Hyalangium gracile: one gene and its partner. The protein of the gene in region 1 binds, or shares a complex with, the protein of each later gene. Links are inferred from orthologs where the notes say so. Each region holds a gene or a part of one and is shown on either strand. Other genes may lie near its edges.

What was found.
Region 2: the proteins of secA (region 1) and secY are in contact, whole or in part, in a crystal structure (PDB 3DIN), measured with the Thermotoga maritima proteins. The link is inferred for Hyalangium gracile from one-to-one orthologs. Residues at the interface, in WP_004082002.1 of Thermotoga maritima: Glu261, Ala262, Arg263, Lys300, Ala301, Arg302, Thr303, Ile304, Ile305, Leu323, Tyr324, Asp325, Pro326, Val329, Ser330, Tyr333, Ile336, Lys340, Phe345, Val349, Glu363, Phe364, Tyr374, Ser375, Gly376, Gly377, Glu393, Ile395, Thr482, Ser483; in WP_004081795.1 of Thermotoga maritima: Glu108, Gly109, Glu110, Glu111, Ala236, Glu237, Arg238, Arg239, Ile240, Thr241, Ile242, Gln243, Tyr244, Ala245, Arg246, Arg247, Val248, Thr249, Gly250, Arg251, Arg252, Val253, Tyr254, Gly256, Ala257, Ser258, Thr259, Tyr260, Leu261, Pro262.

The regions. Positions count from the first base shown.
Region 1 is NZ_JAHXBG010000007.1:339,228-349,649, reverse strand. What follows is about bases 5,020-8,436. They hold secA (preprotein translocase subunit SecA), read right to left. Parts: upstream 8,043-8,436; coding sequence 5,220-8,042; downstream 5,020-5,219. Other genes in these bases: rlmM (23S rRNA (cytidine(2498)-2'-O)-methyltransferase RlmM), read left to right, coding at 8,362-8,436. Also shown: KY572_RS16765 (SixA phosphatase family protein), read left to right, coding at 1-186; iron donor protein CyaY, read left to right, coding at 200-532; KY572_RS16755 (diguanylate cyclase), read right to left, coding at 541-1,518; frr (ribosome recycling factor), read right to left, coding at 1,541-2,101; pyrH (UMP kinase), read right to left, coding at 2,126-2,875; tsf (translation elongation factor Ts), read right to left, coding at 3,072-3,731; rpsB (30S ribosomal protein S2), read right to left, coding at 3,877-4,818; more of rlmM, read left to right, coding at 8,437-9,378; KY572_RS16720 (nucleotidyl cyclase domain-containing protein), read left to right, coding at 9,422-10,129; KY572_RS47805 (M23 family metallopeptidase), read right to left, coding at 10,113-10,422. UniProt on the Escherichia coli protein: Required for protein export, interacts with the SecYEG preprotein conducting channel.
Region 2 is NZ_JAHXBG010000030.1:2,345-12,259, forward strand. Bases 6,876-9,785 are described here. They hold secY (preprotein translocase subunit SecY), read left to right. Parts: upstream 6,876-7,612; coding sequence 7,613-8,959; downstream 8,960-9,785. Other genes in these bases: rpmD (50S ribosomal protein L30), read left to right, coding at 6,876-6,902; rplO (50S ribosomal protein L15), read left to right, coding at 6,960-7,484; KY572_RS39435 (adenylate kinase), read left to right, coding at 9,108-9,755. Also shown: rplB (50S ribosomal protein L2), read left to right, coding at 1-71; rpsS (30S ribosomal protein S19), read left to right, coding at 91-378; rplV (50S ribosomal protein L22), read left to right, coding at 403-747; rpsC (30S ribosomal protein S3), read left to right, coding at 782-1,444; rplP (50S ribosomal protein L16), read left to right, coding at 1,501-1,920; rpmC (50S ribosomal protein L29), read left to right, coding at 1,943-2,155; rpsQ (30S ribosomal protein S17), read left to right, coding at 2,231-2,548; rplN (50S ribosomal protein L14), read left to right, coding at 2,650-3,018; rplX (50S ribosomal protein L24), read left to right, coding at 3,054-3,383; rplE (50S ribosomal protein L5), read left to right, coding at 3,558-4,223; KY572_RS39395 (type Z 30S ribosomal protein S14), read left to right, coding at 4,245-4,430; rpsH (30S ribosomal protein S8), read left to right, coding at 4,602-5,003; rplF (50S ribosomal protein L6), read left to right, coding at 5,065-5,631; rplR (50S ribosomal protein L18), read left to right, coding at 5,740-6,093; rpsE (30S ribosomal protein S5), read left to right, coding at 6,118-6,639; more of rpmD, read left to right, coding at 6,642-6,875; map (type I methionyl aminopeptidase), read left to right, coding at 9,845-9,915. UniProt on the Escherichia coli protein: The central subunit of the protein translocation channel SecYEG. Consists of two halves formed by TMs 1-5 and 6-10.

The DNA of each region.
Region 1 (10,422 bases):
GTGCTCGTGGGGCACCAGCCCTCCATGGGAGCGCTGGCCGCCCACCTGCTGGGCATGCAGTCGTTCCCCAAGCCGGTGAACCCCGGCACCGTCATCGCCCTGGAGCGTGGCGAGGGCGACGCGCCCCAGATGAAGTTCCTGTTCTACGCGCCTCCCGGCCAGCAGGTGATCGACGTCATCCAGTGAGCGGGTGCCGCCGATGATGGACGAAGCCCGCTACAACCAGCTCGTCGCCGCGGTCTTCAAGCGCATGCTCGCCGCCGCGGACGCCATCGATCCGGACATCCTCGAGGCGGAGAGCACCGGCGACATGCTCACCCTCACCTCCCGCTCGCGGGAGAAGTGCATCGTCAACACCCAGCGCGCCGTGCGGCAGATCTGGGTGGCCGGCAAGAGCCAGGGCATCCACTTCACCTACGACGACGCCACCGGCACCTGGCGCGACGACAAGGGCAAGGGCCTGGAGCTCTTCGCCTTCGTCGCGGACGTGGTGCGGGACATCAGCGGCGCGGACCTCGCCTACACGGCCTGAGCCCCGGCTCAGTCCTCCGGCGGCGGCTCCTCGTCCTCCGGCATCTCCCGCTCGATGTACTCCACGCGGTCCCCTCCGGCGTTCTGGGCCTTGCGCAGCGCCTCGCTGGCGTCCTTCATCAGGTTGCCGAAGCTCACCTGCGTCTGGCCGCGCACGGGCGAGGGCTCGAAGACGGACAGCCCCATGGACACCGACATGTTGGGCAGGCGGGACAGGCTCTTCACCCGCTGCCGCAGCCGCTCGGCCACCACCAGCGCGCCCACCTTGGGCGTGTGCGGCAGGAAGGCCACGAACTTGCCCTCGGTGGTGGGGACGATGACGTCGATGTCCCGCACGCCCCCGGAGATGAGCCCCAGCGTCTCCGCCAGCAGCGTGGTGCGCTGAGAGGACCCCAACTGCGCCGTGCGCTCGTTCAGGCGGTCCAGCTCCAGCAGCAGCAGGGCGATGGGGTAACGGTAGCGCCGGCTGCGCTTCACCTCCATGAGCAGCAGCCGCTTGAGGAAGTCGAAGTCCGCGGAGCCCGGGCCCTCCAGCCCGAGCTTGCGGGCCGCCAGGTCATCGGACTCGGCCGACGGCGGAGGCGCGGGAGGCGTGGCAGGCGCGGCGGAGCGGGCGGCGGCACGAGCCTCGGCCACCTGGAGCATCAGCCCCACGCACGTCACCACCGTGGTGCGCTTGAGGGGGCCCACCAGGCACGCATCCGCCCCGGCGGCGGTGGCGCGCTCCTCGGGGTTCTCCTCCTCCGGCATGTAGAGCAGGAGCACCGGGAGCTCGGGAGACTCCTCCTTCACCTCCCGGCACAGCGCCTCGCCATCCAGCGAGGGGGAGAGCGAGGCCAGCAGCAGCTCGGGAGGACTCGTACGGACCTCCCGGAGCGCCTCGCTGGCGGTACTGACGACGATGACCGCGTAGCCCGCGCTCTCGAGGAACTTGCGCAGGGCCGTGGCGACGGGGATGGCGGGCTCGGCGATGAGGGCGGAGCGCATGGCGCCCCATTAAACCCCCAAATCAGACCGACATGACTTCCTTTTCCTTGGCCGCGACGATCTTGTCCACCTCGGCCACCCCGTTGTCGGTCTCCTTCTGCACCTTCTCCTGGAGCCGCTTGTTGTCGTCCTCGGTGATCTTCTTGTCCTTCAGCTGCGTCTTCAGGAGCTCGTTGGCGTCGCGGCGGATGTTGCGGATGGCGACCTTGTGCTCCTCGCCCTTGGACTTCACCTGCTTGGCGATCTCCTTGCGGCGCTCCTCGGTCAGCGGCGGGAACGGCAGGCGGATCATCTCGCCGTCGTTCATGGGGTTGAGCCCCAGGTTCGCCTCGCGGATGGCCTTGTCGATCTCCTTCAGCACGCTCTTGTCCCACGGCTTGATGGTGATGAGCCGGGGCTCGGGGGACTGCACGCTGGCCACGCCGTTGAGCGGCGTGGGGGTGCCGTAGAAGTCCACGCGGATGCCGTCCAGCAGGCTGGTGCTGGCACGGCCCGTGCGCACCTTGGACAGGTCCTTCTTGAGGTCATCGAGCGTCTTGTCGATACGGCTCTTCAACTGCGTGACGACTTCCTCGTTCGCCATTGTGTGCTCCTAGGAAGGAGAAGCTCAGGCCCAGGCCGTCTCGGCCGCGCCCACCACTGTACCGATATCCCCGTTGCCCAGCACGGCCCGACCGATGTTGCCGCGCGTCGTCAGGTCAAAGACGATGATGGGCAGCTTGTTGTCCATGCACAGCGAGATGGCCGTCGAGTCCATCACGTTCAGGTTCTGCTTGAGCACGTCCATGTACGTGAGGGAGCGGTAGCGCCGCGCGGTGGCGTCCTTCTTCGGGTCCGCGTTGTAGACGCCGTCCACCTTGGTCGCCTTGAGAATCACCTCGGCGTTGATCTCCATGGCGCGCAAGCTGGCGGCGGTGTCGGTGGTGAAGTAGGGGTTGCCGGTGCCGGCGGCGAAGATGACCACGCGCCCCTTCTCCAGGTGGCGCACGGCGCGGCGGCGGATGTAGGGCTCGGCGATCTGCTCCATCTTGATGGCCGACAGCACCCGGGTGAAGACGCCCTGCTTCTCCAGCGCGTCCTGCATGGCCATGGAGTTGATGCAGGTGGCGAGCATGCCCATGTAGTCAGCGCTCGCGCGGTCCATGCCCTCGGTGGCGCCAGCCACGCCGCGGAAGATGTTGCCTCCGCCGATGACGACGGCCAGCTCGATGCCGGCCTGCACCAGCTCCTTCACCTCGCTGGCGATGCGGGTGAGCGTGGGCGGGTGGATGCCGTACTTGCCATCGCCCATCAGGGCCTCGCCCGAGAGCTTGAGGAGGATGCGCTTGTATCGAAGGGAGCGGGTCGGGTCGGACATGCGGTTCCGCTCCATATCCCCCACCCCGCCCCCGATCAACGTTGGAGTCGGCGGACCGGGGAAGAACCGTCGCTGGTGAACCTCCCGGCCGGGACTCCGGGCAGGCCCCGGAAAACGCGAAGGGCCGCGGGCCCAGGTCCTCTTCGGACCGGAGCGCGCGGCCCCACGTCAGCCCAGCGGGCCGACGACGTGCCCTTTAGGCCTTGCCGGTGCCCAGCGTCTTGGCGACCTCGGCGGCCAGGTCATCCTTCTTCTTCTCGATGCCCTCGCCCACCACGTAGCGCGTGAAGCGACGGATGGAGACCTTCTCGCCGATCTTCGCGGCGCGCTCGGTCACCATCTCACCGACCTTCTTCTTGTCGTCCTTCACCCAGACCTGGTCCACCAGGCAGACCGTCTCGTAGAACTTCTCGATCTTGCCCACGAGGATCTTGTCCCACATGGCCTCGGGCTTCTTCTGCTCCTGGAGCTGGGCGCGCTGGATCTCCTTCTCCTTCTCCAGCACGTCGGCGGGGATCTCCTCGCGGCGCACGTACTGCGGGCTGGCCGCGGCGACGTGCATGGCGATGTCCTTGGCCAGGGCCTGGAAGTCCTCGTTGCGAGCCACGAAGTCCGTCTCGCAGTTGACCTCCACCATCACGCCGATGCGGCTGCTGTGGACGTAGGTGGCGATGATGCCCTCGGCCGCGACGCGGCCCTCCTTGCTGCCGGCCTTGGCGATGCCCTTCTTGCGCAGCCACTCCTCGGCCTTGACGAAGTCTCCGCCGCTCTCGGCGAGCGCCTTCTTGCAGTCCATCATGCCCGCGCCGGTCTTCTCGCGGAGGTCCTTCACCATCGTGGCGCTGATCTCAGCCATGTTCTTCTCCAGGCCCCGCCTGCCCGGCGCCATGCGCCGTCCGGGGCGTTGAGGTTCAAGTACTTCGGTTGGGGAAATGGAAAGGCCGGGCGGTGAGGAGGCCCCACCACCCGGCCGACTTCAGTACGGGTGCTGGACAGCGGGCCTACTCGGCCTGCGCCTCTTCGCCACCCTCGCCGCCCTCGGCCGCCTCGCCACCCTCGGAGGCCGCGGCCGGCGCGCCCTTCATCTCCACGAGGGGGCCACGGCGCTCGCCGCCACGGTCACCGCCACGGCGGTCGCCGCGGTCACCCCGGTCGCCACGGCGCGGGCCACGGCGGTCGTCACGGTCCCGGCGGTCGTCACGGCCCTCACGCTCCTCCTGCTCGTCGCGCTCGGCGGCGCCCGAGGCGCGGTAGCGCGCGGCACCCTCGAGGCACGCGTCGGCGATCTTCGAGGTGAAGAGCTTGATGGAGCGGATGGCGTCGTCGTTGCCCGGGATGACGAAGTCGATGCCGTCCGGGTCGCAGTTGGTGTCCACCACGCCGATCACGGGGATGCCCAGGCGGGTGGCCTCGTGGATGGCGATGTGCTCCTTCTTCGGGTCGATCACGAAGACGCAGCGGGGCAGCTTGGACATCTCCTTCACGCCGCCCAGGTTCTTCTCCAGCTTCTCGCGCTCACGCTCGAGCTGGGCGACCTCCTTCTTCGGCAGACGCTCGAAGGTGCCGTCCTCGGCCATCTTCTCCAGCGCCTTCAGCCGGTCGATGCCCTGCTTGATGGTCTTGAAGTTGGTCAGGGTGCCACCGAGCCAGCGGCTGGTGACGAAGAACTGACCGGCGCGAGCGGCCTCCTCGCGGATGACGTCCTGGGCCTGCTTCTTGGTGCCCACGAAGAGCACGTGGCCGCCGCGCGAGGTGATGTCCGCCACGAAGCGGAAGGCCGCGCGGGCCATGACCACGGTCTTCTGCAGGTCGATGATGTAGATGCCGTTACGAGCGCCGAAGATGTAGGGCTTCATCTTCGGGTTCCAGCGCTTGGTCTGGTGGCCGAAGTGAACGCCGGCCTCCAGCAGCTGCTTCATCGTGATGCCGCTCGCGGCGGCCATCGCCTGCGCCTGATTCTCCTGCTGCGTGTCCATCGACATGTGGTTCTTCTCCGGTTGTTCCGCCACGCTCGATGGAAGCTCCGGCCGTTTGCCCCTCGTGGAGAGGAGCACCGGGTGCCGGACACGAGCGTGTGAGTAGTGGTTTGCTGCGTCCTACCGCCCAGGGTGGAGCCCAGGGCGGGCGGGTTCCTAACAAAACCCCTCGGGAGTCCGCAAGCTTTCACCGCTTCAGGCTTGCCTACATCTCCACACCGGGCTCGCCCGCCCGTCCAGCAGGCGGCCGTGCGCTGGCCAGGTTCCATGAGCGCAGCAGGCAGGAGCCCTGAAAAGGCACCGGCGCGGCCCTCGCTCCGTGGGGAGGAGAGACCGCGCCGGTCGATGCAGCCGGATGGGCGGACTGTCTAGACGTTCGCCTCGGCGGCGCCGTGGCACTTCTTGTACTTGCGGCCGCTGCCGCAGGGGCACGGATCGTTGCGGCCCACGCGCGGCCCGTCCGCCTTGGCCGGAGCCCGAGGCGCGGCCGTGGCCTCCTCGATCTTGCCCTCCTCGTTCGCCCGGCCCTCCATCGCCTGCTTCTGGCGCTGGGCCATCTGCTTCTGGATGCGGGCCGTCTCCTCGGCGGTGTTGCGCGCCTGCACCCGCATCATCTGGCTGACGAACTGCGTCTTGATGGCTCCCAGCATCTGGATGAAGCCGTTGTAGCCTTCCTTCTTGTACTCCTGCTTCGGGTCCTTCTGGCCGTAGCCGCGCAGGCCGATGCCCTGCCGCAGGTGGTCCATCGCCAGCAGGTGGTCCTTCCACAGCTGATCGATGGTCGCCAGGTACCGGTACTGCAGGAAGCGCAGGAACTCCTCGCCGAACTCCTGATCGCGCTGGAGGATGACCTTCTCGGCGGCCTTGTAGATGTCCTCCTCCACCGACTCGCGGTCGCCCTTGCCCTCGAAGCTCATCTCCAGGTTGAAGACGTCCTTCACGTTGCGCTGGAGCGCCTCGAGATCCCACGTGCCCGGGTTCTTCGTCGGCAGGTAGGTGTCCGTCAGCGAGACGATGACGTCCTCGAGCGAGTCGAGCACCATCTCCTTGAAGTCCGCCCAGGAGATGGTCCGCTCGGTGCGGATCTTCGCCTTGGTCTTCTTGTCCTCGTCGTACTCCACCAGCGGCAGGCCGGCACCCGCGGCGAGCACCTGGCGGCGCAGCTTGTAGATGGTGCGCCGCTGCTGGTTCATCACGTCGTCGTACTCGAGGAGGTTCTTGCGGATGTCGAAGTTGTGGCCCTCGACGCGCTTCTGGGCCCCCTCGATGGCGCGGCTGAGCCACTTGTGCTCGATGACCTCGCCCTCCTCCATGCCCATGCGCTCCATCAGGGCCTGGATGCGCTCGGTGCCGAAGATGCGCATCAGGTCATCCTCGAGCGACAGGAAGAAGCGGCTGCCACCGGGGTCTCCCTGGCGGCCGGCGCGGCCACGCAGCTGGTTGTCGATGCGCCGCGACTCGTGGCGCTCGGTGCCCAGGATGAAGAGGCCGCCGATGTTCATCACCTCGGTGCGCTCGGCCTTCGTCTGCTCGGAGAACTTCGCCAGCGTCTCGTCGTACTTCTTCTTCCAGTCGGCCAGCTGCTGCTCGTAGGCCGCCTTGGCCTCCGCGGCCTGCTCCGGCGTCTGGCCCTCCACGGGCTCGGGGGGCTCGGGCTCGGCGCCCATGGCCGCCTTGGTCATCACCTCCGCGTTGCCGCCCAGGAGGATGTCCGTGCCGCGGCCGGCCATGTTCGTGGAGATGGTGACGGCGCCCTTGCGGCCCGCCTGCGCGATGATGTCCGCCTCGCGCTGGTGCTGCTTGGCGTTGAGCACGTTGTGCGGCACGCCGTGCTTCTTGAGGAAGCTGGCCACCACCTCGCTCTTGGCGATGGACACGGTGCCCACCAGCACCGGCTGCCCCTTCTGGTGCAGCTCCTCGATCTGCTTGGCCACCGCCTCGAACTTCTCGCGCTCCGTCTTGTAGACCACGTCCTCCTGATCCTTGCGGACCATGGGGCGGTTGGTCGGGATGACGCGCACGTCCAGGTTGTAGATCTTCGCGAACTCCTCGGCCTCGGTGTCCGCGGTGCCCGTCATGCCCGACAGCTTCGAGTACATGCGGAAGTAGTTCTGGAACGAGATGGTGGCCAGCGTCTGGTTCTCGTTCTCGATCTTCACGCCCTCCTTGGCCTCGACGGCCTGGTGCAGGCCGTCCGACCAGCGGCGGCCGGGCATGAGGCGACCGGTGAACTCGTCGACGATCATCACCTCGCCGTCCTTCACCACGTAGTCCTTGTCGCGCTTGTAGAGCGTGTGCGCGCGCAGGGCCTGCTCGACGTGGTGGAGCGTCTCGATCTCGCTGGGATCGTACAGGTTGGCCACGCCCAGCCGCTTCTGCAGCTTCTCGATGCCCTCGTCCGTCAGCGACACCGAGCGCGCCTTCTCGTCCAGGGTGTAGTCCTGGTCCGGCACCATGCCCGGAATCACCTGGTCGACGCGGTAGTACTTGTCGGTGCTGTCCTCGGTGGGGCCCGAGATGATGAGCGGGGTGCGCGCCTCGTCGATGAGGATGGAGTCCACCTCGTCCACGATGGCGTAGTTGAGCTCGCGCTGGACGTAGTCCTGCAGGCGGAACTTCATGTTGTCGCGCAGGTAGTCGAAGCCGAACTCGTTGTTCTGCCCGTAGGTGATGTCCGCGCGGTACGCCTCCTGGCGCTGCTTGTCGTTGAGCTCGTGGAGGATGCAGCCCGTCGTCATGCCCAGGAAGCGGTAGACGCGGCCCATCCACTCGGCGTCGCGGCGGGCCAGGTAGTCGTTCACCGTCACCACGTGCACGCCGCGCCCGGACAGCGCGTTGAGGTAGGTGGGCAACGTGGCCGTCAGCGTCTTGCCCTCGCCGGTGCGCATCTCGGCGATGTTCCCCTCGTGCAGGAACATGCCGCCGATCAGCTGCACGTCGTAGTGACGCTGGCCGATCACCCGGCGGGCGGCCTCGCGCGTGAGCGCGAAGGCCTCGAACAGCACGTCGTCCAGCGACTTGCCGTTGGCGACTTCCTGCTTCAACCGGGCCGTGGCGGCGGCGAAGTCCTCGTCCTTCAGCTCCCGCATCCGGCTCTCGAGCTCGTTGACGCGGATCACCTTCTGGCGGGCCTTCTTGAGCTCGCGCTCATTCTTGGTCCCGATGAGCTTCTTTAAAGTCCATTCGATCATTCGTTCGGCTCTCTCGCGGGCCGGAGAATCCCCGAAGGGCGGCGGCGAGTGAAGGGAAATCCCAGGAGATGTAAGAGGGAGTCTCGGGAAAACCACGCGCGCACCCGAGGCATTCCTCTTGCCTGTCTGCCCTACGCGCGGTCAGGACAGAGTAAAGCGGAACAGAGACCACGCAATGCCACGACGCCGAAATCCCCAGAACCGTCGCCCCGCCCACCCTTCCGCGCAGCGCTCGCCGCGTGCCCATGGCCGGCCCGCGGAGAAGCCTGCTCCCGCCTCGCCCGCCCTTCGCATCCCACCCCGGGTGCGGATGCCCCCCATGCCCCCACAGACTCTGGAAGCCCGGCCCGGGCGCTGGCTCTGGACATGCCGCGCCGGCTTCGAGCCCCACCTCTATGAGGAGCTGGCCTGGGCCTCGGCGGAGCCGCGACTGCTGGGCGAGGCGCTGGTGGAGAGCGAGGGGAAGCAGGGGCTCGCTCCCGCCTTCGCCCGGCAGGGGAGCCGCGTGGTGGCGTGCTTCCAGGACGAGGCGCCCGAGTCGCTCGCCGCCGCGGTGGCCCAGGCGGTGGGCGCCCTGCCGCATTCGTCGCCGCTGGTGCTCCAGGCGTTCACGCCGGACACCCCCAAGGGCAACGCGCTCGCGGCCCAGGCCGAGGCGCTTCGCGAGGCCGTACGCGGACTCCTTCCGAGCGGCCGTCTCCTCGAGGATGCGGATCGCGCCCGGGAGGAGGGAGCCCGGCTCGTCTCGCTGTGCGTGGCCCCGGGCGTCACCGTGGTGGGCGCGGTGCACGCGCGCGATGCCCTCTCCCTGGCACCCGGCGGCCGGCGGAGGATGCGGCGCGAGGGCGAGTCTCCCTCCCGAGCGGCCATGAAGCTGGAGGAGGCGCTCGATGGCCTGCCCTTCGAGCCGGGCCGGGGCGACGTCTGCGTGGACCTCGGAGCGGCTCCCGGCGGCTGGACGCAGCGGCTGGTGGCGCGCGGCGCGCGGGTGATTGCCGTGGATCCCGCGAAGCTCATGCCCGAGCTGGCCTCGAACCCTCGCGTGCGGCACGTGCAGGAGAGCGCCTTCGCCTTCGCCCCGGAGGAGCCCGCGGACTGGCTCTTCTGCGACATGGCCTGGCGCCCGCTCGAGGTGGCGCAGCTGCTGGCCAAGTGGGGGCGGCGCGGCTGGGCCTCGCACCTGGTGGCCAACATCAAGCTGCCCATGAAGGACAAGAACCCCATCCTCCTGCGCGTGCGCCACACGCTCACCGAGGACGGCGGCTGGAAGGGGCTGACCGTGCGCCAGCTCTACCATGACCGCGACGAGGTGACGGTGACGGCGCACCGCCGCTGAGCAGAACCTGCGCGCGCACGGGCTCCGCGCTACAAGAGCGGCGATGCCCTACCCCATCGACGACACCACCGCCACCGCCCTCATCGCCCTGCACCCCTGGGCCGTTGCCCGCAGCGCCCAGCCCGTCCAGCTCGCCGTGGAGACCCTGCTCGAGGCCGAGCGCGCTCGCCGGGGCCAGCCAGACAAGCTGGGGGCGCTCCAGGCGCTCGCTCTCACCCAGGGCCACCTCCTCAAGGAGGAGTTCGATCTGTCCACCCACGCCCACCACGACGGCTGGAAGGTGGGCGCCGTCATCGCGGACGTGCAGGGCATGATTGGCGTCAACGCGCGCTTCGGCTTCGGCGTGGGAGACGCGGTGCTCAAGGCCACCGTGGACTCGCTCGCCGCGCAGTACCCGGGCGCGAAGGTGGTGCGCATCCACCCGGATGCCTTCGCCGCGCTGCTCACGCCCACCTCCCAGCTCACCGTCCAGCCCCAGCAGAAGGAGGCCACGCGCGCGCGGCTCGCCGAGGATGTGGCCCGGGTGCTCCCCGCGGACACCGCCGCGCAGGACGTGCCCCGGCACACGGTGACGCTGCTGGAGCTCACCGTGGACCAACCTTCTCACTGGCAGGTGCTGGGGCCGCTGCTGTGGGCCGAGCTGGAGCGGGCCCACGCCATGGAGCGACTGGAGCGGACGACGGACGTCATCCAGCGGAGGCGCGTGCGCCTCGACGGCTTCGTCCCCGGGCCGGCTACTCCTCGAGGATGAACTTCCGCGGGTTCTGCGGGATGCCGTTCACGCGGACTTCGTAGTGCAGGTGCGGACCGGTGGAGCGGCCGGTGTTGCCCACCGCCGCGATCAGCGCGCCGCGCTTCACGCGGTCTCCCGCCTTCACCATGATGCGGGACAGGTGCCCGTAGCGCGTCTTGATGCCGTAGCCGTGGTCGATGACGATCACGTTGCCGTAGCCGCCCTCGAGGCCCGAGAACACCACCGTGCCGTCCGACGGCGCGTACACTTCCTTGCCGTGCGGCGCCGCGATGTCCAGGCCCTGGTGCATC
Region 2 (9,915 bases), on another replicon or contig:
CCACGCGCACCAACAAGCGGACCGACAAGTTCATCGTGAGCAAGCGGCGGCAGGGCCCGCGCAGCCAGTAGCTCGTAAAGGGATTCTGAAATGGCTCGTTCGATCAAGAAGGGACCGTTCGTCGACGATCATCTCCTCAAGAAGGTGGAGGACATGATCAAGACGAACCAGAAGAAGGTCGTGAAGACGTGGTCGCGGCGCTCCACCATCCTGCCGGAGTTCGTCGGGCACACCTTCGCGGTTCACAACGGGAAGAAGTTCATCCCGGTGTTCGTGACGGAGAACATGGTGGGTCACAAGCTCGGCGAGTTCGCGCCGACTCGGACCTTCGGCGGGCACTCGGCGGAGAAGAAGGTCGCCAAGGCCCCCGGTAAGTAATCCGGACCGCTCTAGGAGATGACGATGGAGTCCACTGCACATCTGCGCTACGTCCGCATGTCCCCCCGGAAGCTCTCGACGGTGGCTGCGCTCGTCCGGGGCAAGCCTGTCGAGGCTGCCCTCAACATCCTGAAGTTCACCCCCCGCGCCGCGGCGGCTCCGCTCGGCAAGCTCATCAAGAGCGCCGTGGCCAACGCCACCGACAAGTCCAAGGGCCAGGTCGACGTGGACACGCTCTACGTGAAGACCATCTCCGTGGACCAGGCTCCCACCCAGCGCCGGTACATGCCGCGCGCCATGGGCCGGGCCACGCGCATCAACAAGAAGAGCGCCCACGTTCACGTGGTGCTCGCCGAGGCCAAGAAGTAGCCCTCCGGGCCTTCAATCTTTAAGGAGAAGCACGTTGGGACAGAAAGTTCATCCGATCGGGTTCCGCCTCGGCGTCATCAAGACCTGGGACAGCAAGTGGTTCGAGCACAAGAACTACGCCCAGTGGCTGCATGAGGACATCCGCATCCGCGAGTTCGTGAAGAAGTCGCTCAACCACGCGGGCGTCTCCAAGGTGGAGATCGAGCGCGCGGCCAACAAGGTGAAGGTCAACGTCCACACCGCGCGCCCGGGCATCGTCATCGGCAAGCGCGGCGCGGGCATCGAGACGGTGAAGAAGGACCTGCAGCAGTTCACCAAGAACGAGGTCTTCCTCAACATCGTCGAGGTCCGCAAGGCGGAGACCGACGCGCAGCTGGTGGCCGAGAACATCGCCACCCAGCTCGAGCGCCGCATCGCCTTCCGCCGCGCCATGAAGAAGGCGCTGCAGACGGCCATGAAGTTCGGCGCCAAGGGCATCCGCGTGGCCTGCTCGGGCCGCCTGGGTGGCGCGGAGATGGCGCGCTACGAGTGGTACCGCGAGGGCCGCGTGCCCCTGCACACCCTGCGCGCCGACATCGACTACGGCTTCGCCGAGGCGAAGACCACCTACGGCAAGATTGGCTGCAAGGTCTGGATCTGCCGCGGCGAGGTTCTGCCGGGCAAGGGCGGCCAGGCCCCGATGCCCTCCAACCGCTAGCTCTGAGCTCCCCGGGGCGCCCACGGGTGCCCCTTCGGGGATGAAGGACACCGACGATGCTTCAGCCTGCTCGTACCAAGTTCCGCAAGATGCACAAGGGCCGCACCCCGGGTAAGGCCCACCGTGGCAGCAACCTCACCTATGGTGAGTACGGCCTCATGTCCCTGCAGCCGGGGTGGATCACCTCGCGGCAGATCGAGGCGGCCCGTATCGCGATGACCCGCCACGTGAAGCGCGGCGGCAAGATCTGGATCCGGATCTTCCCGGACAAGCCCATCACGAAGAAGCCCGCCGAGACCCGTATGGGTACCGGTAAGGGAGGCGTGGAGTACTACGTGGCCGTGGTGAAGCCGGGCCGCATCCTCTACGAGATGGAGGGCATGACGGCCGACGTGGCCACCAGCGCGCTCAAGCTCGCGCAGGCGAAGTTGCCTGTGCTCACCAAGATCGTGACCCGCGGCGCGCTGTCACTCTAGCCCCGCGCCCAGGAGACCGAAGATGGCGACTGCCAAGGAACTGAAGGAGTTGTCGGTGGAGGACCTGCAGCGGCGCGCGGATGAGCTGCGCACCACGCTGTTCCAGGACCAGCTGAGCATGCGGACGGGCAATCTGGACAGCCCCTCGCAGCGCACCCAGCACCGCCGCGACCTGGCCCGCGTTCTCACCGTGCTGACGGAGAAGAAGAAGGCTCCGCAGAAGACGGACAAGTAGCTTTCAAGGGCATGCCCCCAGGGGCTGCCGTCACCGGGAAGTCCCGGGGACACTGACTGACAGGCGAGATTCACGATGGCTGAAGAGACCCAGACCACCTCCGCTCCCGAGACCTCCTCCCGCGGCCGTCCCAAGACGCGCGTGGGGATCGTCACCTCGAACAAGATGCAGAAGACGGTGATCGTCACCGTCCAGCGCCGCGCGCCGCACGCCAAGTACGGCAAGATCATGAGCATGCGCGAGAAGTACAAGGCGCACGTCGAGGACCACGACTACCCGAAGAAGATCACCATCAACGAGGGTGACCGCGTGCGCATCGCCGAGACGCGGCCGACCTCGAAGGACAAGCGGTGGCGGGTGGTCGAGGTGATCGAGAAGAGCAAGAACGTCTGAGCCACGTGAGCCCGCCGCCACCTGGCGCGGGCGGCTCGAGCCGCGCGGCTCCGCCCTCGCCGGGCCGGGGCCGCTCGTAGGACCTTAGAGGAGACTTCCAGATGATTCAGATGACGAGCGTGCTCGACGTGGCCGACAACTCGGGCGCCAAGAAGGTGTTCTGCATCAAGGTGCTCGGCGGCTCGAAGCGCAAGTACGCGTCGATCGGCGACGTGATCGTCGTGTCGATCCGCGAGGCGCTGCCGAACTCGAAGGTGAAGAAGGGTGACGTGGCCAAGGCCGTCATCGTTCGCACCAAGGCCGAGGTGGGTCGGCCCGACGGCAGCTACATCAAGTTCGATGGCAACTCGGCGGTCCTCATCAACAAGGACCTGGAGCCCATCGGCACGCGCATCTTCGGGCCGGTCGCCCGTGAGCTCCGCGCCCGCAAGTTCATGAAGATCATCTCGCTCGCGCCCGAGGTTCTGTAGTCCCGGCCAGCAGGCGAGCAGTCAGAGAGGAAGCCATGCAGAAGCTGAAGGTTGGAGACACCGTGCAGGTCATCTCGGGCGCCGAGCGCTCGGAGAAGACCCCGGCGAGCAAGCGCGGCAAGGTGCTGAAGATCGACCGCGAGGCGGGGCGTGTCACGGTGGAGGGGCTGCGGATGGTCAAGCGCCACCTCCGCAAGACGGCCCAGAGCCCCGAGGGCGGCATCGTCGAGAAGGCGGGCACCATCGCCCTGTCGGACATCCAGGTGGTCTGCGCCAAGTGCGACAAGCCGACCCGGGTGGGCATCCGCGCCGAGGGCGACAGCAAGAAGCGGTTCTGCAAGAACTGCGACGCCCTGATTGACTAGGGGTTTGGGTTGGGGCATGTATGCGCGCCCTTTGGCCACCCGGGGCCAGGGGCGAGCAGGCATGCGTACACGAGGGCCCGAAGCACTGGGGCCCTCTCGGTGTTTCTGAGATTCCGGATGAACTGATCGGGGCCGCTGGGTCCATGACGGCGCTCCGAAGCAGAGGACAGGACAATGGCTGACGAGAAGAAGCCTGAGCAGGCTGAGAAGAAGGAAAAGAAGGAAAAGAAGGGCCGCAAGAAGGAAGACGTCAAGAAGGCGGGCTTCGCGGCCAACATCGAGGAGGGCCTCGAGGCGAAGCCGGCGCGGCTGAAGCTGCGCTACCGCAAGGAGGGAGTGCCCGCCCTGATGAAGGAGCTGGGCCTGAAGAACCCCTTCCAGGTGCCGCGGCTCGAGAAGATCGTCGTCAACATGGGTCTGGGAGAGGCGCTCTCCAACAACAAGATCCTGGAGTCGGCGGTGGACCAGCTGGGCGCCATCACCGGTCAGAAGCCGGTCGTGACGCGCGCTCGCAAGTCGATCGCGAACTTCAAGCTGCGCCAGGGCCAGGCCATCGGCTGCGCCGTCACGCTGCGCGGCGACCGGATGTACGAGTTCCTGGACCGCCTCATCTCCGTGGCGCTGCCGCGCGTGCGTGACTTCAAGGGCGTGTCCCCCAAGGCGTTCGACGGGAAGGGCAACTACACGCTCGGCGTGCGCGAGCAGATCATCTTCCCTGAGATCAACTACGACCAGATCGAGAAGGTGAAGGGGCTCAACATCAGCTTCGTCACCACCGCGAAGAACGACGAGCAGGGGCTGGCGCTGATGCGTCACTTCGGCATGCCGTTCCGCCAGTAACTCCCGAGGAATCCAAGCTCCATGGCCAAGCTCTCCAAGATCGCCCAGGCGAAGCGCAAGCCGAAGTTCTCCGTGCGCAAGTACAACCGCTGCCCGCTGTGTGGCCGGCCGCGCGCCTTCCTGCGCAAGTTCCAGATGTGCCGCATCTGCCTGCGCCTGCGCGCGCTGCGCGGTGAGATCACCGGCGTGACCAAGTCGTCCTGGTAGTCGCCGGAAGAGGGTGCCCGGGGCCGCTGTTGCCCGGGGCATCCTGGCGCCACGCCGGCGCCGAAGCCTCAGAGTCGTGCGATCGCGGCGAACCCCCGGGATGGGCCCGGCAGGCGCGGCGGTCGAGTTCGCGGAGGGCCGAGGTGCCCTCCGCACGGAAGGTTGTTCCCCATGAAGCCGGTCAATGATCCCGTCGGCGATATGCTGACCCGCCTGCGCAACGCTTCGCGTGCGCGGCACGACAAGGTCGTCATTCCCCACTCGAAGCTCAAGGTCGAGATCGCTCGCGTCCTCAAGGACGAGGGCTACATCGGGGACTACACCGTCCACGAGCGCAAGCCGCAGAGCGAGATCACCGTCCAGCTGAAGTACGGGCCTGACCGCGCCGGCGCCATCACCGGCATCAAGCGCGTCTCCAAGCCGGGCCTGCGCCGCTACGTCCCCATGCGCGAGATTCCCCGCGTGCTCGGTGGCCTGGGCATCGCCGTGCTCTCCACGTCCAAGGGCATCATGTCGGACGGCGAGGCGCGCAAGCAGAACATCGGCGGCGAGCTGCTCTGCACCGTCTACTAGCCAGTGGCCTGGCGCCGCGACCCGAGAGGGGCGCGAGCCGGGCCGACCTTACGAGGCCATCATGAGTCGCATTGGAAAACTGCCGATCAAGTTGGGCGAGAAGTCGAAGGCGACCGTCGCCGGCACGAAGATCAACTTCGAGGGCCCCAAGGGCAAGCTGTCCGTGAACCTCCCCGCCAAGGTGAAGGTGGAGGTGAAGGACGGCAATGTGGTGGTGACGCGCGTGGATGACTCGCGCGAGGCCAGGAGCCTGCACGGCCTGGCGCGCACCATCCTGGCCAACGCCGCTCAGGGCGTGAGCAAGGGCTTCGAGCGCAAGCTGAGCATCCGCGGCGTCGGTTTCCGCGCCGAGGTGAAGGGCAAGACGATCCAGTTCGCGCTGGGCTTCTCGCACCCGGTGGTGTTCAACCTGCCGGAGGGCGTGACGGCCGAGGTGGACAAGACGCCTCGCACCGAGGAGAGCCTGCCCACGCTGGACCTGACGCTGCGCTCGGCGGACAAGGAGGCCCTGGGGGCCGCCGCCGTGAAGATCCGCGCGCTGCGCCCGCCCGAGCCGTACAAGGGCAAGGGCATCAAGTACGCGGAGGAGAAGGTTCGTCGTAAGGAGGGCAAGACCGGTACGACCTAGTCGTCGTCCGTGCCCTGAACGTTCATCAACCCGGCGAGCGCCTCTGGGGGCTCGCCATCATCCGGAGGCGGAAGGCCTCATCGCCGCCGGAAGGAAAAGGAATCAGCCATGCCGACTGTCGATCCGCGCATCAAGAGGAAGAACCGCATCCGCAAGAAGCTCTCGGGGACCACCGAGCGCCCTCGGCTCACGGTGTACAAGAGCCTCAAGCACATCTACGCCCAGGTGGTGGATGACTCCTCGGGCAAGACGCTCGCCTTCGCCTCCTCGCTCTCCAAGGAGCTCAAGGGGCAGGACGAGGGTGACAAGAAGGCGGATGCCAAGCGCGTGGGCAAGCTCATCGCCGAGAAGTGCAAGGCGGCCAACGTCGAGGCGGTGGTGTTCGACCGCAATGGTTTCCCGTACCAGGGGCGCATCGCCGCCGTGGCTGACGCCGCGCGCGAGGCCGGGCTGAAGTTCTAAGAAATCCGAAAGGAAGCACTCCAAGTGGCAACTCCGATCAATCCGAACGACCTGGACCTCACCGACCGCGTGGTGAACATCAACCGCGTGGCCAAGGTGGTGAAGGGTGGCCGCCGGTTCTCGTTCGCCGCCCTCGTGGTGGTGGGTGACGGCAACGGTCACGTGGGCGTGGGCCTGGGCAAGGCCAACGAGGTTCCCGAGGCCATCCGCAAGGGTGGCGAGAACGCCAAGAAGAACCTGTTCCGCGTGCCGCTGATGGGGCACACGATTCCGCACGAGAGCCTGGGCCACTTCGGCGCCGGGTGGGTGCTGCTCAAGCCGGCCAGCGAGGGTACGGGCGTCATCGCCGGTGGCGCGGTGCGCGCGGTCCTCGAGGCGGCGGGCATCCGCAACATCCTGACCAAGAGCCAGGGCTCGCGCAACCCACACAACGTGCTGAAGGCCACGGTGGCGGGGCTGAAGAAGCTGCGCTCGGCCGAGCAGGTCTCCCGGCTGCGCGGCAAGGACGTGGAGGCCACGAAGCTGGCCGGTGAGGCGAGGACCTAGTCATGGCGCTCAAGGTGAAGCTGGTGAAGAGCTCCGCTGGCTCTTCCAAGGAGATGCTGGACACCATCCGTGGGCTCGGCCTGAAGAAGTTCGGGGACGAGCGGCTGCTGAAGGACACTCCGTCCAACCGCGGCCTGGTGTTCAAGGTGAAGCACCTGGTCTCCAGCGAGACGGTGAGCCAGGAGGCTCCGGCGCCCAAGCGTCGCAAGCCGCGCAAGATCGTCGTCCGTGACCGGGCGCGCGCCCAGGCGGCCAAGAGCTAGCACGGACTGATTCCGCGGGGCCCTGGAAGCGGGGCCGCCGCGCTCGAGGATTTCAAGATGACGACTCTCAACAACCTGAAGCGGCCGAACAACTCGTGGCACCGCAAGAAGCGCGTGGGCCGTGGCCAGGGCTCCGGTCTGGGCAAGACGGCCGGCCGCGGTGGCAAGGGCCAGAAGGCTCGTTCCGGCAACATGCGGTTCGAGGGCTTCGAGGGCGGCCAGAGCCCGCTGCAGCGCCGCCTGCCGAAGTTCGGCTTCATCTCGCCCAACCGCGTCATCTACGCGGTGGTGAACCTGACGGACCTGAACGGGTTCGACGCGGGCACCACGGTGGACGAGGCCGCGCTGAAGGGCAAGGGCCTGGTCAAGGGCCGCTACGACGGCGTGAAGGTGCTGGGCCGTGGCGACCTGGCCAAGAAGCTGACGGTGCGGGTGCACAAGCTCTCCGGGAAGGCCCGGGAGGCCATCGAGAAGGCGGGCGGCGCGGTGGAGGTGCTTCCGCTGGTGGCGCACAAGCCGGAGTCCGCTTCCAAGGCTCACTCGGGCAAGGGCGTCAAGGCCCCCAAGCAGCCGACCGCCTAGTCCAGGCCGGGCGCGCTTCACTTTGGGTGGTGCGCGCCGGTTCGCTTGTGTAGGCTCACGCGCCCCTCTCCTTCGTGGATAGGGGCGCTGTCGTTCTGTCAGGACTTTTTAAAGGGGATGGCTCCCACGTGGCTCTGAACGCCTTCACCAACATCTTCCGCATCGCGGAGCTGCGAAACCGGCTGGCGTACACGCTGGTGCTGCTCTCGGTGTACCGCATCGGCATCTTCATCAACACGCCCGGAGTGGACAGGGCGGCAATGAACGCGTTCATGGACGCCCAGAAGCAGTCGGGTGGCCTGGTCTCGCTGTTCAACCTGTTCTCCGGCGGCGCCCTGGAGCAGATGTCCATCTTCGGCCTGGGCATCATGCCGTACGTGTCCGCCTCCATCATCATGCAGTTGCTGGCGGTGGTCATCCCCAGCCTGGAGCGGCTGCAGAAGGAAGGCGCGGCGGGCCGGCAGAAGATCAACCAGTACACGCGCTACGGCTCCATCGTCCTGTCCGTCATTCAGGGTATCGGCATCTCGCGGTGGCTGGTGTCCCTGGGCCGCAGCGACGGAGGGCAGGGCGGCTTCAACCAGATCGTCGTCCCCGATGACAGCATGTGGTTCACCTTCATGACGGTCATCAGCCTCACCGCCGGCACGGCCTTCATCATGTGGCTGGGCGAGCGCATCACCGAGCGCGGCATCGGCAACGGCATCTCCCTCATCATCTTCGCGGGCATCGTGGCGGGCATGCTGCCGGCCACCAAGACGCTGTTCGACATGTCGGCGCAGGGGGCCATCGAGTCCGCGGCGCTGGTGGCGCTGGCCGTGTTCATGCTCTTCGTCGTCGCGGTGGTGGTGTACGTGGAGCGCGGCATGCGGCGCATCCCCGTGCAGTACGCCAAGCGCATGGCGGGCCGGCGGATGTTCGCGGGCCAGGCCACCTACTTCCCGATGAAGGTGAACAGCGCGGGCGTGATTCCTCCCATCTTCGCCGGCGCGCTGCTGTCCTTCCCGGCCACGCTGGGCACCTGGTTCCCCTTCCTGAACACGTTCCGCCAGGGCCTCGAGGGCAACCCGTGGCTCTACAACGGGCTGTTCGTCCTGCTGGTGGTGTTCTTCGCCTACTTCTACACCGCGCTGACGTTCCGGCCGGATGACGTGGCCGACAACATCAAGAAGCAGGGTGGCTACATCCCCGGCATCCGTCCGGGTCGCCAGACGGCGGACTTCATCGAGCGTGTGCTCAACCGCATCACCTTCGGCGGCGGCGTGTACCTGGCGGCCATCTGCGTCATCCCGTCCGTCATCAGCAACGTGATGGGCGTGAACTTCTCGTTCGGCGGCACGGCGCTCCTCATCGTGGTGGGCGTGGCGCTGGACACGGTGCAGCAGATCGAGGGCCACCTCATCAGCCGCAACTACGAGGGCTTCGCCGGTCCGCGCGGCCCGCGCATCCGCGGCCGTGTGCGGGTGGCGGCCTAGGCACCGGGGTTTCTCCAGGCGCCTCTCTCCGGATGCCGGGGAGGGGCGCCTTGTCGTTCAGGGGTAGTCAGTCGTGCACGGGGGGCGCTTTCGGAGGTTCATCGCATTGGGCTTCCGTGCGTTCCTTCGGAGGAGCTGAGAGGAGCACATGAACCTGATCCTGTTGGGCCCGCCAAACGCGGGGAAGGGTACCCAGGCGAAGAACCTGTTCCGGGACTATCAGATCCCCCAGATCTCCACCGGGGACATCCTCCGCAAGGCCGTGAAGGATGGCACCGAGCTGGGCAAGATCGCGGGGCCGCTGATGGCCGCGGGTGCCTACGTCCCGGATGACATCGTCATCGGGATCGTCGAGGAGCGCCTCAAGCAGCCGGACTGCGCCAACGGCTTCGTGCTGGATGGCTTCCCGCGCACCATCCCCCAGGCGGATGCGCTGGAGCGGATGCTGGCCAAGAACGGCAAGAAGATCGACGCCGTCGTCTCGCTCGAGGTGCCGCACTCCAAGCTCATCGAGCGCGGCTCGGGGCGCCGTTCGTGCCCGGTGGATGGCAGCGTCTACCACGTATACCAGAACCCCCCGAAGCGGGCAGGGTACTGCGACAAGTGCGGCGCCGGGCTCGTCCAGCGCGAGGATGACCACCCCGAGGTCATCGAGAAGCGGCTCCAGAAGTATGACGCCGAGACGTCGCCCCTGAAGGACTACTACGCCAAGAAGGGGCTGCTGAAGAGCATCGATGGCGTGGGCACCACGGACGGCATCTACGCCGAGCTCCGGGGAGCCATCGGCAAGGCCTGAGTGGAGAGCGAGCGGGCTGGCGGGCGCCTCCGAGAGGAGTGACGCCCCCCGGCTCCCGGGTTCTCCCTGGAACAGGTTGAGTCGAAGTCATGAGTTCCGTCGAGATCAAGAGCCCGGACGAGATCGCCCTCATGCGTGAGGCTGGGCGGATCGTGTGTGA